DNA from 2 places in the Rhizobium sp. BIGb0125 genome. Region 2 is predicted to be linked to the other one. Evidence: predicted binding sites of a transcription regulator. Region 2 holds the regulator's gene; the other holds the start of a gene.
The links. Region 2 encodes PhoB, which activates phosphate uptake and scavenging genes when phosphate is short. Its sites were predicted from a motif close to TGTCATNNANCTGTCAT; they were not measured.
Positions count from the first base shown of each region.

Region 1: M2418_RS05675 (esterase-like activity of phytase family protein) is a predicted target of PhoB. The motif match lies at 2,695-2,711, and genes of this name have one in related genera.

Region 1 is NZ_JANUDV010000002.1:339,295-347,064, reverse strand. Features, by position in the region: gene ppx (exopolyphosphatase) at 1-1,197, shown strand, start outside; gene M2418_RS05675 (esterase-like activity of phytase family protein) at 1,245-2,606, opposite strand; gene M2418_RS05670 (adenylate/guanylate cyclase domain-containing protein) at 2,772-3,785, opposite strand; gene rnd (ribonuclease D) at 4,075-5,229, opposite strand; gene M2418_RS05660 (MFS transporter) at 5,337-6,593, opposite strand; gene aspS (aspartate--tRNA ligase) at 6,785-7,770, shown strand, end outside.
Region 2 is NZ_JANUDV010000005.1:438,188-445,957, reverse strand. Features, by position in the region: gene pstA (phosphate ABC transporter permease PstA) at 1-146, shown strand, start outside; gene pstB (phosphate ABC transporter ATP-binding protein PstB) at 163-978, shown strand; gene phoU (phosphate signaling complex protein PhoU) at 1,081-1,800, shown strand; gene phoB (phosphate regulon transcriptional regulator PhoB) at 1,831-2,514, shown strand; tRNA gene M2418_RS16475 (tRNA-Leu) at 2,846-2,932, opposite strand; gene M2418_RS16470 (ABC transporter substrate-binding protein) at 3,478-5,076, shown strand; gene M2418_RS16465 (ABC transporter permease subunit) at 5,220-6,224, shown strand; gene M2418_RS16460 (ABC transporter permease subunit) at 6,240-7,157, shown strand; gene M2418_RS16455 (ABC transporter ATP-binding protein) at 7,159-7,770, shown strand, end outside.

The DNA.
Region 1 (7,770 bases), on a different contig from region 2:
GAAGAAATACTGGACTGCGAGATTGAAGTTCTATCTGGCGAAAAAGAAGCGCTCTATTCGGCATACGGCATCATCAGCGGTTTTTATGACCCCGATGGCATTGCCGGTGACCTTGGCGGCGGTTCGCTTGAACTGATCGATATCAAGGGCAAATCCTGCGGGCAGGGCATTACCTTGCCGCTCGGTGGTATCAGGTTGTCCGAGACATCTGGAAGCTCGCTTGAAAAGGCCGCTACCTTTGCCAAGAAACAGATCAAGACCGCCAAGCTGCTCGCCAAGGGCGAGGGCCGTACCTTCTACGCGGTTGGCGGGACATGGCGCAGTATTGCCAAGCTGCACATGGAAATTCGCCAGTACCCGCTGCACATGATGCAGGGTTACGAAGTGCCGTTGCAGGAAATGCTGGCATTTCTCGATGACGTCATCACGGCCAAGGATTCGAAAGATCCGGCATGGCAGGCGGTCTCAAAAAGCCGCCGTTCGCTTTTGCCCTACGGTGCCATCGCCATGCGTGAAGTGCTGGAAGCGATGAAACCTTCCAAAGTGGTGTTTTCTGCTCAGGGCGTGCGCGAAGGTTATCTCTATTCGCTGCTCAGCGAAGAGGATCAGGATACCGATCCGCTGCTGGTCTCTGCCGATGAGCTTGCCATTCTGCGTGCACGTTCGCCCGAACATGCCCGTGAGCTGGAAGACTGGAGCGGTCGGACTATACCGGTCTTCGGCATTGAGGAAACGGTGGAAGAAAGCCGCTACCGGCGTGCCGCCTGCCTTCTGGCCGATATCAGCTGGCGCGCACATCCGGATTATCGCGGTTTGCAGGCCGTCAACATCATCGCCCACTCCTCCTTTGTTGGCATCAGCCATCCCGGCCGCGCCTATATCGCACTTGCCAACTACTACCGCTTCGAAGGCCTCAATGATGACGGCACGACCAAGCCGTTGACGGCGATTGCCGGTGACCGCCTTTCGGAACTGGCCAAGCTGGTGGGTGGCATGTTGCGTGTGGTCTACTTGTTCTCTGCCTCCATGCCCGGTGTGATTGATCACCTGCGTTTCCGCGTTTCGGAAAACCCGGATGTCGATCTGGAGTTCGTGGTGCCGCATGGCTATTGCGATTTTGCCGGTGAACGGCTTGAAGGCCGTTTGCAGCAGCTGGCAAAACTAACCGGCAAGAAGCTGGCTTTCGTTTTCGAATAAAATCAGAAGCGCTGCCGATATCCCGGCAGCGCTTCTGTTTGTCTTAGTTACTTGGCATCCAGCAGGTCTTTGACCTCAAGCAGAACGAATTCATTGTCGTCTGCCTTGTCGAGTGCACGACCGGCCGAGAAGGGCAGGTTGTTGTCATTGCCAACGATGATGTGTGTCGCGTCAACGCGGTCAACATTCTCGATGGTAACGAACGGCATGTCATAGAAACCTTCGCCGCCACCCTGACGCTTCTTGTTGTCCGGATCGGAAATCTTCAGCAGGTCGATGTAACCGATCTTGCGGGCAGCCTTGCCAACATTGGTATCGTTGAACTCGATTTTGTAGATGCGCTTGACCTTTGACGGAACGGCAAAGCAGTTAGTCTCAGGCTTCTTCGGGTCGGCGCAGGCCTTGTCGGCAGTACCGGCACCATTGTCACGCTCAATAACCAGAGCGGTGGTTTCGTCGAGCATGTTGAAGTCGCCGATCGCTTCGCCACCTTCGGCCAGCGGGTAAAGCCATGTGCGGCCTGTCCAGGACTTCGAGGCAACATCCAGCTCGATGATACGAAGGCCGGTTGCTCCGTCTTCGGTTTTTTCCACCTGGCCATCAGCGGTGTAGAGTGGGCCTTCCAGCATGCCGTACAGCTTGGAGCCGTCCTTGGACATGGCCATGCCTTCATAACCGCCTGAACGCTTCAGGTTGAAAGCAGGCATTTTCTGTGTCGGGTTACCCGGCAGGGTCAGGGTCGGATGGTCAGGCGACTTCACGTCGATCTCGCCAGCCTTGGTGGCGATGACATCGGTCAGCTTGCCGTCACGGGAGAACTTCAGGATATAAGGTCCGAATTCTTCACCAATCCAGAAACCGTCTGCAACAGGCTGGATGGACTCAACGTCAAAATCAGCGCCGGTCAGGTAACGCTTGTCGGAACCTTCCATGACGATTGGGAAGGGAGCCTTTCTGTCCGGGTCGGACAGGAACACGGTTCCAAGCGCATTCACCTTGCCTGCATCCCAATCGAAGGAAAGGTGGTGCAACATCAGCATGGAATCGCTGGAGTTGATCTTCGAACCGAAACCATTGTCGGAAAGGCTCCAGAAGGTGCCATCTTCCATCGCCTTGATGCCGGAAAAACCCTGCATGGCCTGACCGTTGAACGGCATGGAAAGGCCGGTTGGCCGCACGCCGTCCATGCCCGGAACCGTGTTAAGACCTTCAGCGCGCTTGCGGTCTGCTGTCGTGAACTTGGCAGATGTCTTGAGATGTTCAGGCGCATCTGCCGGTGCTGGGATAATGGTATTGGCAGGCAGAATGGCATGCGAAACGAGCTTGGCAGGGAATTCTTTTTCGGCGGCAATTGCCGAGAAGCCGGAGATCGCAAAAATAGCAACAGAAGTAAGAAGTATTTTGGTCATTAAATTCACCTGTCGGTTTGCACTAAAACTATGCTGTGTCGGGTACGCAGAGTTTGTGAAACTGAAGTGATGGGTGATTGAAGCTTTGGTGAAAGTTTTATGATGGCAACGTTATCATCGCCAAATGATGCGCTTTTAGTAAGCTGCTGGTTCTTTTAATAAAATTTATGACTTCACCAACGAGCAGACACCCAGTGTCTGGCCGCGGCCCTTCACGGCATGTTCGCCCAGATACTCGCTTTTGATGCCCTTTGGCAGCAAAAGGCGGTGAATGAGATCGGACGAGATCAGGATCGGGTGGCCAAGCATCTTGCTGAGGGATTCAAGACGGGCGGTGGTATTCACCGTGTCTCCGAAATAGGTGATCTTGTGATGGTCGACACCGATTTCAGCCGTGATGACAGGACCGCCATGCAGGGCAAAGCGCAACTTTGGCATGACGCCGAAGGTCTTCATCCAGAAGTCCTGCCGTCTTTCGATAGCGACCAGAATGTCGAAGACACATTTGATGCAGGCTGACTTCTTGATGGCATCCTGAAACGGCCATGTGATGATGGCGGCATCGCCGATGTAATCATCAATCGCCCCGTTATGCCGACGCACGGGTGCGGCATAGGTGGCGAAGATCTCGCGTAGGAATTCCTGCGCTTTCATATCGCCATGGGTTTCGGCAAATGTCGTGGAGCCAACAAGGTCGATAAAGATGAAAACGCGCTCTTCGCGCACGGGACGGCGATAACGGCCCAGCAGCAGATCCGTAAAAATGTCGCGGCCGAGCAGTTCTCTCACCCGCATCACGAAGACGATGATGCTGCAAACGATGCCTGTGAAAATCAACGTCTGCGGTTCGGCATGAACCGCGCGTTGCCAGTCGACCTTCAAAATGCCGGTTGCCCAAAGCAATGTTCCTCCCACGGCAAATCCGCAGAAAACCAGAACCGCATAGACGATCAGGCCTATTGCTATGTAGGCCGGCGTTGGCAGGAAACTGATGCGGTGCGAAAGCCGGGGCAGGATGTAGCCGCGCTCAAAGGCAAGAATAGGCGCACAGGCAAAGAGTGCATAGGTCGCGCCGATGAACGGACCGCCACCATATTCCAGAAAGGCATATGCGACGCCGCTGCCGGCAACTGCCAAAAACAGCAGCAGGTAGTCCAGCATTAAAAGGAGCTTTCGCATATGGTTCCGATACTTTCGATGAATTGCAGCCGCCGTCGAGGTCGGCGCGTTGGCTGCCTAGACTGCAACCGAGACTTTAATGTGGAAATCGATTTGCCAAAAGTGACGATTTGGAAAGGTGTTTCAAACGCTTTTTCACTGTTGCCGGATTGCACGTTTGGCGGGCTATCTTGGCCGGTTGGGCAATGACGACAAGACGTTTAACCCGTTTACTGGAAATGGCTCGCGCCTTTAAATCCGGTCTCCTCAGAGGCCGGATGGAAAAAGGGCGACGAGGAGACAGTCGATATTATTCAGTCGGCAGTTCGACCGCTTCAACCTTCTTGCCGGCAAAACGCAAGGCTACACCGCCATTGATGAGCTTCAATGCCACATCACCGAACAGTTCCTTGCGCCAGCCCGAGAGAGCGGCAACCTGGGCCTTTTCACCTTCGGAGGCAATCCTGTCGAGGTCATCGCTGTTGGCGATGATCTTGGCAGCGACGCCGTGCTTGTCTGCCGTCAGTTTCAATAGAACCTTGAGGAGTTCAACGGCGGCTCCTGAGCCTTCCGGCGAGTGGCTGTGACGTGGCGCTTGTGGCATCTCGGTCTTCGGCAGGGCAAGAGCGGCGTTAACGGTTTCGATGATGGCGGTGCCCGACGACGAGCGCTCCCAACCCTTTGGAATGGTGCGCAGGCGCGACAATGCCTCGCTATCCTTGGGCTGTTGCTGGGCAATCTCGAAAATCGCATCGTCTTTCAGAACGCGCGAACGCGGCACATTGCGGCTGCGCGCTTCACGCTCACGCCATGCGGCCACAAATTTGAGAATGGCAAGTTCGGTTGGCTTGCGCAGGCGCGACTTCAGACGCAACCATGCATCGTCAGGATGCAACTCATAGGTATCGCGCGACTCGAGGATGTTCATTTCCTCGGTCAGCCACAGCGAGCGGCCTTCGCGCTCAAGCTTGGCTTTCAGCGCCAGATAGACGTCGCGCAGATGGGTCACGTCGGCCAGCGCATAGTCCAGCTGCTTTTCGGACAGCGGACGACGGCTCCAGTCGGTGAAGCGCGACGACTTGTCGATCTGAACGGATTTGATTTTCTGGACAAGCTGGTCGTAGGAGATCGAGTCGCCGAAACCGCACACCATCGCGGCAACCTGCGTGTCGAAGATCGGGTGTGGAATAAGTCCACCAAGATGGTGGATGATTTCGATGTCCTGGCGGGCGGCATGGAAAACCTTCACCACATCAGGGTTTGCCATCAGTTCGAACAGCGGCGAAAGGTCGATGTCTTTCGCCATCGGGTCGACCAGCACTTCCAGTGTTGGGCTCGCCATTTGAACAAGACACAATTCAGGCCAGAATGTCGTCTCTCGCAGAAATTCCGTATCGATTGTGATGAAGTCCGATTTTGCAAGTTCCTTGCAGGCGTCGGCAAGTGCTGCTGTCGTTTCGATCATGTTCTTCTGGCCAGTACTGTAACGTATGCGTCTTACTTTCCCTTTGAGCACCGTATGTCAATACAAACTCGCCATTTCCCAGCCTTTGAGGGGCTGTTTTCCAGCACTCAGACGGCATCCTTGTCGTTTTTGTCACGACTTTTCGGTGGCTGTGCCGCCAGTTTGCTGAAATAGGCCGAGGTCCGCAAAAGGGCCCGAAAACGCCAGTTACGCTCTTCAACAGGCACGCCTGGACGCATCTGAAGGCGGTAGATGGTGTAGATGATAAACACGACCTGCACCGCGGCCGTATAGATAAATAGAGCCTTCGGCCCGTAGATATCAATCAGCACCGAGGCAAGCAACGGTCCGATGGTGGCGCCCAAGGACCAGAAGAACAACAGGCCGGATGCGACCATGGCATGTTCGCCTTCCTTGGCGTGGTCATTGCCGTGCGCCGAGCTCAGCGAATAGAGTGGCAGGGCAAAGGCACCAAAAACGAAGACGCCGATAATATTGGTCCATTCGTCCGTTCCACCGAAAAACACCAGGAACAGGCCGGTGATGACAGACCCGGCCGTGGTGGCGAGAATGACGATGCGGCGGTCATAACGGTCGGAATAGGCACCCAGCGGATATTGCAGCACCACGCCGCCAATAATGCCGGCACTCATGAAGGTGGCGATGGCGGTGACCGACATGCCGATCTGTTCGGCATAGATCGGACCGATATTTCGAAATGCTGCCATGCTGAGACCGACGGCCACGCAACCGACCACCGCCAAAGGCGAGATACGCCAGACGGCGGCCGGGTTGAACTTCATGGCATTGGGCGGGGCAGGGTTAGACTTGTCGGCCAGTGAAATCGGCACAAGCGACAATGTCAGTGCCATGCCGATCAGCGAAAATACCGTCGGTCCTTCAACGCCGGCCATCGGAATAATGTATTGCGCCAGCGTGACGGAGCCGAGGTCGACCAACCTGTAAATGGACAGGGCACGGGCACGGTTGGAATTGGTGACCTGTGCGTTGATCCAGCTTTCAATGATGGCAAACAGACCGGCAACCGCAATGCCGATGAGAAAACGCATCGCAAGCCAGAATAGCGGATGCGTGACCAGTGCCATGGAAATGGAGGCGGCTGATGAAATCGCGGCAAGGGCCGCGAAGGCCCTGATATGGCCAATTTTTCGCAACAGGCTGGTGACGTAAATGCAGCCGATTGCAAAGCCTAAGCTGTAACCGGCGCTGATCAGGCCGATGGTGCTGGGTGAAAAGCCCTCAGAGAGACCGCGCAACGCAATAAATGTGCCTTGCAGACCATTGCCACCGATCAGAATGCCGGCAGTTGCGAGAAGGGGAATCAGCGGGCGGATCTGGCTCATGGGGACGAATCATCGCAGGAGAATGAAAAAAGCGTCTAACGTTCCACAGTCTTAGTGGCATGTCGGCTTGAAGGACAGACGAGAACACGACATTCTTGTGCTTTGCCTTGACAAATCGGGCGAGCCATGCGCTTTTCCGGCCAAATTTGATCGTGCGGCAACAAGGCCGCAGCATGTTTCAGGATAACAAAATGCATCGTTACCGCAGCCACACCTGTGCCGCTCTTCGCAAGTCCGACGTCGGCGCGACTGTCCGCCTTTCCGGTTGGGTTCATCGCGTGCGAGATCATGGCGGCGTCTTGTTCATCGACCTTCGTGACCATTACGGCATCACGCAGGTTGTTGCCGATCCAGACAGCCCGGCGTTCAAAGCCGCTGAAACCGTGCGTGGCGAATGGGTCATCCGCATTGACGGTCTGGTCAAGGCCCGTTCGGAAGACACCGTCAACAAGGGCATGGCCACTGGCGAGATCGAACTTTACGCGCAGGAAATCGAAGTTCTCGGCGTTGCCAAGGAACTGCCGCTGCCGGTGTTTGGTGAACCTGAATATCCGGAAGACGTGCGCCTGAAGTACCGCTTCATTGATCTTCGTCGTGAAACACTGCACAAGAGCATCGTCAAGCGCACGCAGATCATCTCCTCCATGCGCAATGGCATGGCTCAGGCTGGTTTTGCCGAATACACCACACCAATCCTCACGGCATCGTCGCCGGAAGGTGCACGCGACTTCCTCGTGCCAAGCCGTATCCATGAAGGCAAGTTCTTCGCGCTGCCGCAGGCACCGCAGCAGTACAAGCAGCTTCTGATGGTTGCCGGTTTCGACCGCTACTTCCAGATCGCGCCTTGCTTCCGTGATGAAGATCCACGCGCTGACCGTCTGCCGGGCGAGTTCTACCAGCTCGACGTGGAAATGAGCTTCGTGACCCAGGAAGATGTCTGGGAAACCATGGAGCCGATGATGACGTCGGTGTTTGAACAGTTTGCCGAAGGCAAGCCAGTTACCAAGCAGTGGCCACGCATTCCTTACGATGAATCGATCCGCAAATACGGCTCCGACAAGCCGGACCTGCGTAACCCGATCGTCATGGAAGCCGTGACGGAGCATTTCGATGGCTCCGGCTTCAAGGTCTTCGCAAACATGATCGCCTCGAACCCGAAGGTTCAGGTATGGGCGAT
Region 2 (7,770 bases):
CAGTCCAGATCTACATGTGGGCAAATGAAGCAGAACGCGCTTTCGTAGAGCGTACATCGGGAGCAATCATCATATTGCTTCTGTTCCTGATTGTTATGAATGTAGGCGCAATCCTTCTGCGTCGACGTTTCGAACGGCGCTGGTAAAAGGAGCTTGAAGCAGATGAACATGATGTCGGAAGCAGCAGTTGAAAAGGCGCTGGACAAGAAAATGAATGATGTTTCGCTTAAGATGATCGGCAAGGACGTTTCGGTTTATTACGGTGAAAAGCGTGCGCTTTTCGACGTGAACCTCAACGTTCGCGAAAACACCGTAACGGCGCTGATCGGCCCATCGGGTTGTGGTAAGTCCACATTCCTGCGCACATTGAACCGCATGAATGACACCATTGATGGTTGCCGCGTTACCGGCAAGATCACCCTCGATACGGATGATATCTACGATCCGGCCATCGACGTGGTGGAACTGCGTGCCCGCGTCGGCATGGTGTTCCAGAAGCCAAACCCGTTCCCGAAGACGATCTATGAGAACATCTCTTACGGCCCACGTATTCACGGCCTGGCAAAGTCGCGTGCGGACATGGACCAGATTGTTGAATCCAGCCTTCACAAAGCCGGTCTCTGGAACGAAGTAAAGGATCGCCTGCATGAATCTGGTACCGGTCTTTCCGGTGGTCAGCAGCAGCGCCTCTGCATCGCCCGTGCGGTTGCCGTTAGCCCGGAAGTCATCCTGATGGATGAGCCTTGCTCGGCTCTGGATCCGATTGCAACGGCACGTGTGGAAGAACTGATCCACGAACTGCGCACCAACTACACGATCGTCATCGTGACGCACTCGATGCAGCAGGCAGCTCGCGTTTCGCAGCGCACGGCGATGTTCCACCTCGGCCATCTTGTCGAAGAAAACGACACTGACAAGATGTTCACCAATCCAGACGACCAGCGCACGCAGGATTACATCATGGGACGCTTCGGCTAATCTTGGAGTAATCGCCCGCTGTTAACGTGAAAGAATTGTGCCGGAGCGACTTGGAGCCATTTAGCTTCGTCTCGCGTCCTTGCAGAAGCCGGAGACTTTGAAATGACATCGACACATTCGCATATCTTGTCTGCTTATGACGATGAGCTGAAATTCCTGACACGCCGCATCTCTGAGATGGGTGGTCTTGCAGAACAAATGTGCGCGGATGCAGTTCGCGCATTGGTCAACTCCGATGCGGCTTTGGCCCAGAAGGTCATTTCAGAAGACGTCGTACTTGACCACGCGGAACGCGAAATTGGTGACAAGGCAATTGTGACCATTGCCAAGCGTCAGCCAATGGCGGCCGACCTGCGCGAAATCATCGGTTCCCTGCGTATTGCAAGCGACCTGGAGCGCGTTGGCGACCTTGGCAAGAACACTGCCAAGCGCGTAATCGCTGTTCAGGGCACGGGCGTACCACGCAAGCTGGCACGCGGCTTGGAGCACCTGTCCGAGCTGGCACTGGTTCAGCTCAAGGAAGTGCTTGATGTTTACGCAACGCGTTCTGCCGAGAAGGCCAATGCCATCCGTGAGCGTGATGAAGAAATCGACGCTATGTATACCTCGCTGTTCCGCGAACTGCTGACATACATGATGGAAGATCCGCGCAACATCACCACCTGCACGCATTTGCTGTTCTGCGCCAAGAACATCGAACGTATCGGTGACCACGCAACCAATATCGCCGAAACCATCTATTACATGGCAACAGGCAGCCAGCTTGAAGGTGATCGTCCGAAGGACGACAGCTCCAACACGCTCGGTGCTGTAACCGAATAATAGATAGACGGACTTGAGCGGAGTACAGCCATGTTGCCGAAGATCGCAGTCGTAGAAGATGAAGAAGCCCTGAGCGTTCTGCTGCGTTACAATCTAGAAGCCGAAGGCTACGAAGTCGACACGATCACCCGTGGAGACGAAGCAGAAATTCGTTTGCAGGAACGGGTTCCTGACCTTCTGTTGCTGGACTGGATGCTGCCGGGTGTTTCCGGCATCGAACTGTGCCGGCGCCTCAGAATGCGGCCTGAAACAGAACGCCTGCCGATTATCATGCTGACGGCGCGTGGTGAAGAAAGTGAACGCGTTCGCGGTCTCGCCACCGGAGCGGATGACTATGTCGTCAAGCCGTTCTCCACGCCAGAATTGATGGCACGTGTGAAAGCCATGCTGCGCCGTGCGAAGCCCGAGGTGCTGTCTTCGGTGCTGAAATGCGGTGATATCGAGCTTGATCGTGAAACGCACCGCGTTCACCGTAAAAGCCGTGAAGTGCGCCTTGGGCCAACCGAGTTCCGCCTGCTGGAGTTCCTGATGTCCTCACCGGGACGCGTGTTCTCACGTTCGCAGCTGCTCGACGGTGTCTGGGGGCATGATATCTACGTCGACGAGCGTACTGTCGACGTGCATGTCGGACGTCTGCGCAAGGCGCTAAACTTCTCCAATATGCAGGATGTCATTCGCACAGTTCGTGGTGCGGGTTATTCGATGGAAGCCTGATCCGGCTTTTCATCATATAAAAACATCAAAGGCGCGGCTCATAGTCGCGCTTTTTGTTTTTGGGAGAGCTTTCACTACCCATGAGCTTGCAACTCATCGCTGCTACCGTCCTTCGATATGAGGACTTGGCATCCCCGCTTTGGGGCAAAATTGGCCTGAAAACTTGCGGTTTCAGACACGCCCAATCCGACGAGTAAAACTGCGTGCTCGAACTGGTCGAAATCTATCATTTTCGGACAGGCTGTGAGGAGTAATTAAGGCCCTAAACGCAAAAAAGCTCCGGAGACCGGAGCTTTTTTGCAGGCTGATTTAGATAACTAAATCAAGAAATTGGTGCCCAGAAGAGGACTCGAACCTCCACACCCTTGCGAGTACCAGCACCTGAAGCTGGCGCGTCTACCAATTCCGCCATCTGGGCGACGGAGAGCGATGTACGGCGAGCAGCGCTCTATGTCAACGGACTTTTTTATTTTTTATGACAAATTGTTTTCAGTCATACAGATTGGCGATTCAACTAATTGAAAATAAATAGTATTTTTACGTGAAATTTTCCGCGCATGGTTTTGCACAGCCTCTAAGCCCTTGTTTTATGCGGATTCTGCGTTTTGTCTGATTTGCCAAGGTGCTGGTTTTGCGTGGCACCAATTCCGTCACATATCAGAGCCTTAAAATCAGGCTGGCCTGTATCGATACAGGAATCTCTGGTTGTGACAGAATAAATCATATCTTTACGTAATAAGGGGGCTTCCGCCTTTGCCTCTCGTGATGCTAAGACAGCTTTTCGGTTAAAGCGCCCGTTATTTTGGCAATGGGGGCAGCGAGGCTGGAACAGCAAAACGGAAACTGCCTTGTGAAGCTCTTCCCGTGTTGTGGCTCCGGCATCGGAACAGACTGAAATTACGATAATGACTCAACCATTCCCGCCTGTTGGCACAAGCGGGAACATAAAAGTGGGAGCTATACATGAATTCCAAAATTGGCCTCATTGCGGCAGCATTGCTGTCTGCAACATGCTTCGCCAATGTAGCAAGCGCGAAAACCTTCGTTTATTGCTCCGAAGGTTCTCCAGAAGGTTTTGACCCGGGCCTCTACACCGCCGGCACCACCTTTGACGCCGCTGCGCACACTGTTTACAGCCGCCTGCTCGAATTCGAGCCCGGCACAACCAAGCCAGTTGCTGGTCTCGCTGAAAGCTGGGAAGTTTCGGAAGACGGCACGGTTTACACCTTCAAGCTGCGTCCGGGCGTAAAGTTCCAGACCACAGACTTCTTCACGCCAAGCCGTGAACTGAACGCCGATGACGTTGTTTTCTCCATCGAGCGCCAGATCAAGACCGACAACCCATGGCACCAGTATGTACCTGGTACGTCCTGGGAATATGCTGCCGGCATGGGCTTCCCGGAGTTGATCAAGTCCGTTGAAAAAGTCGACGACATGACGGTCAAGATCACCCTCAACCGTCCTGAAGCACCTTTCCTGGCAAACCTTGCGATGCCATTCGCTTCGATCGTTTCGAAGGAATACACCGACAAGCTCGCTGCTGACGGCACCAAGGAACAGCTGAACCAGAAGCCTGTTGGCACCGGTCCGTTCGCATTCGTCGGTTACCAGCAGGATGCCGTTATCCGTTACAAGGCTAACAAGGAATACTGGGGCGGCGCGCCTAAGGTAGACGATCTCGTATTCGCGATCACCACCGACGCTGCTGTTCGTTACCAGAAGCTCAAGGCTGGCGAATGCCACCTGATGCCGTTCCCGAACGCTGCTGACGTACAGTCCATGAAGGCTGATCCAAACCTGCAGGTTATGGAACAGGAAGGCCTGAACGTTGCTTATCTCGCCTACAACACAACGCAGGCTCCGTTCGACAAGGTCGAAGTCCGCAAGGCGCTCAACAAGGCTATCAACAAGCCAGCTATCGTTGACGCAGTGTTCCAGGGCATGGCAACGCCTGCCAAGAACCCGATCCCACCGACAATGTGGTCTTACAACGACAAGATCGAAGATGATTCTTACGATCTCGACGCTGCCAAGAAGATGCTTGAAGAAGCAGGCGTGAAGGACCTCTCCATGAAGGTCTGGGCAATGCCGGTTTCGCGTCCTTACATGCTCAACGCACGTCGCGCTGCTGAAGTTATCCAGGATGACTTCGCAAAGATCGGCGTAAAGGTTGAGATCGTATCCTACGAATGGGCCGAATACCTCGACCGTTCGAAGGCTAAGGACCGTGACGGCGCTGTATTCCTCGGCTGGACCGGCGACAATGGCGATCCGGACAACTTCCTCGACACACTTCTCGGCTGCGAAGCTGTTGGCGGTAACAACCGTGCGCAGTGGTGCAACAAGGAGTTCAACGATCTGGTGAAGAAGGCCAAGGTTACGACCGATCAGGCTGAGCGCACCAAGCTCTATGAAGAAGCTCAGGTTATCTTCAAGAAGGAAGCTCCTTGGGCAACCATCGACCACTCCCTGTCCATCGTTCCTATGCGTAAGGAAGTCAGCGGCTTCGTTCAGAGCCCGCTGGGTGACTTCACATTCGAAAATGTGGACATCGCTGAGTAAGCTGTCATCGTTAAGCGTGCCGCGTGCCTTTTAATAAAGGCGCGCGGCATTTGCTTTGTGCAGTTCCGACAAATTAAGATGTAGGCAAAATCGCCACACCTACCAACGAACAGGTTCCTGAAGGAACAGATCGAAGGTCTACTATGATTGGCTTCCTTGTACGGCGCATAGCTGTGCTCATCCCGACATTCATCGGGGTTTCTATTGTTGCATTTTTGTTCATTCGCTTGCTTCCGGGTGACCCGGTTGCCCTGCTGTCGGGTGAACGCGTCATGTCGCCAGAGCGCCACGCACAGATCAGTGCTGCGCTCGGCATGGATCGCCCGCTGGTCATCCAGTATCTGGATTACCTTGGCGGCGTTCTCACGGGCGATTTCGGCACATCCATTGTGTCCAAGTCGCCTATTCTCGGCCAGTTTCTCGCACTGTTCCCGGCGACGGTTGAACTTTCCTTCTGTGCGATCGTGCTGGCTATCGCTATCGGTATTCCGGCCGGCATCATTGCCGCCATCAAACGTGGTTCGATCTTCGATCAGGGCCTGATGGGCGTTGCACTTGTTGGTTACTCCATGCCGATTTTCTGGTGGGGTCTTCTGCTGATCATCCTGTTCTCTGGTATCCTGCAATGGACACCGGTGTCAGGACGCATCTCGCTGATGTTCTTCTTCCCGCCAGTCACCGGCTTCATGCTGATCGACTCGCTGCTGTCGGGCCAGAAGGGCGCATTTGCGTCGGCTCTCAGCCACCTAGCGCTGCCATCCATCGTTTTGGCCACCATTCCGCTGGCTGTTATCGCCCGCCAGACACGTTCGGCCATGCTGGAAGTGCTGTCGGAGGATTACGTCCGTACCGCACGCGCCAAGGGCCTGTCGCCCTTCCGCGTTATCGGCATTCACTCGCTTCGTAACGCCATGATCCCTGTCATCACCACCATCGGCCTTCAGGTCGGCGTGATGTTGGCTGGCGCTATCCTCACCGAGACGATCTTCTCCTGGCCGGGCATCGGCAAATGGATGGTCGATTCGGTCTTCCGCCGTGACTACCCTGTCATTCAGGGTGGTTTGTTGTTGATTGCGGGCATCATTATGATCGTCAACCTTATCGTTGATGTTCTGTATGGCCTTATCAATCCACGTATCCGGCACTAAGAAGGAGAAATTCCCATGGCCGATACCGCCATTTCCAAATCCGCAGAGCCGGTTTCCGCCTCTGCGATGCGTCGCCAGATGCTCAAGGAGTTCTGGTTCTATTTTTCTGAAAACAAGGGTGCCGTCATTGGTCTCTATGTTTTCATTGCTCTGGTTATCGTTGCTGTTTTCGCACCGATCATCGCACCACATTCGCCGTTTCAGCAGTATCGTGATGCTATTCTTGTTCCACCGTCATGGATGGAAGGCGGACGCCTCACATATCTTCTCGGCACAGATCCGGTTGGCCGCGATATTCTGTCCCGCCTGATCTACGGTGCGCAGTATTCGCTGTTCATTGGTGTATTCGTCACCACGTTGTCGCTCACCAGCGGTATCGTGATCGGTGTCATCGCCGGTTATTACCGTGGTTGGGTCGACACGATGATCATGCGCCTGATGGATATCATCCTGGCGTTTCCATCGTTGCTGCTGGCTCTGGTTCTGGTTGCCATTCTCGGACCAAGCCTGACCAACGGCATGATCGCGATCGCGCTGGTTCTGCAGCCACACTTCGTGCGCTTGACCCGTGCTGCCGTGATGGCGGAAAAGACCCGTGACTACGTCACCGCGTCACGTCTGGCCGGTGCTGGTCCGTTCCGCCTGATGTTCCGCACCATTTTGCCGAACTGCACCGCACCACTGATCGTTCAGGCAACCTTGTCCTTCTCCAACGCCATTCTCGATGCGGCCGCTCTCGGCTTCCTCGGCATGGGCGCTCAGCCTCCTGCACCGGAGTGGGGCACGATGCTCGCCGAAGCACGCGAATTTATTCTGCGCGCATGGTGGGTTGTTACATTCCCTGGTCTTGCCATTCTCATCACCGTACTTGCCATCAACCTGATGGGCGACGGTTTGCGTGATGCGCTTGACCCGAAACTGAAGAGGTCCTGATATGGCACTTCTGCAAATTGATAATCTCACCGTTGAGTTTGAGACGGCCAATGGCTGGTTCAAGGCCGTTGATGGTGTTTCGATTTCGGTCGATCCGGGTGAAGTTCTCGCCATCGTTGGTGAGTCGGGCTCCGGTAAGTCGGTGTCCATGCTGGCTGTCATGGGCCTGCTACCGTGGACTGCGCGCATCACCGCTGACCGTATGCTGTTTCAGGGCAAGGATATCCAGAAGCTGTCTGCTGCGGAACGCCGCAAGCTGATCGGCAAGGATATTGCCATGATCTTTCAGGAGCCGGTTGCAAGCTTGAACCCTTGCTTCACCGTCGGTTTCCAGATCGAGGAAGTTCTGCGCATTCACCTTGGCCTTGGCCGCAAGGAGCGTCGTGAACGTGCTCTCGAACTGTTCCGGCTGGTTGGCCTGCCTGATCCGGCTGAACGGCTCAAGCATTATCCGCACCAGATGTCCGGTGGTCAGTGCCAGCGTGTGATGATTGCCATCGCCATTGCCTGCAACCCCAAACTTCTGATTGCTGACGAACCAACAACGGCGCTTGACGTGACCATCCAGAAGCAGATTCTCGATCTGCTGATGTCGCTGCAGGCGCAGAACGGC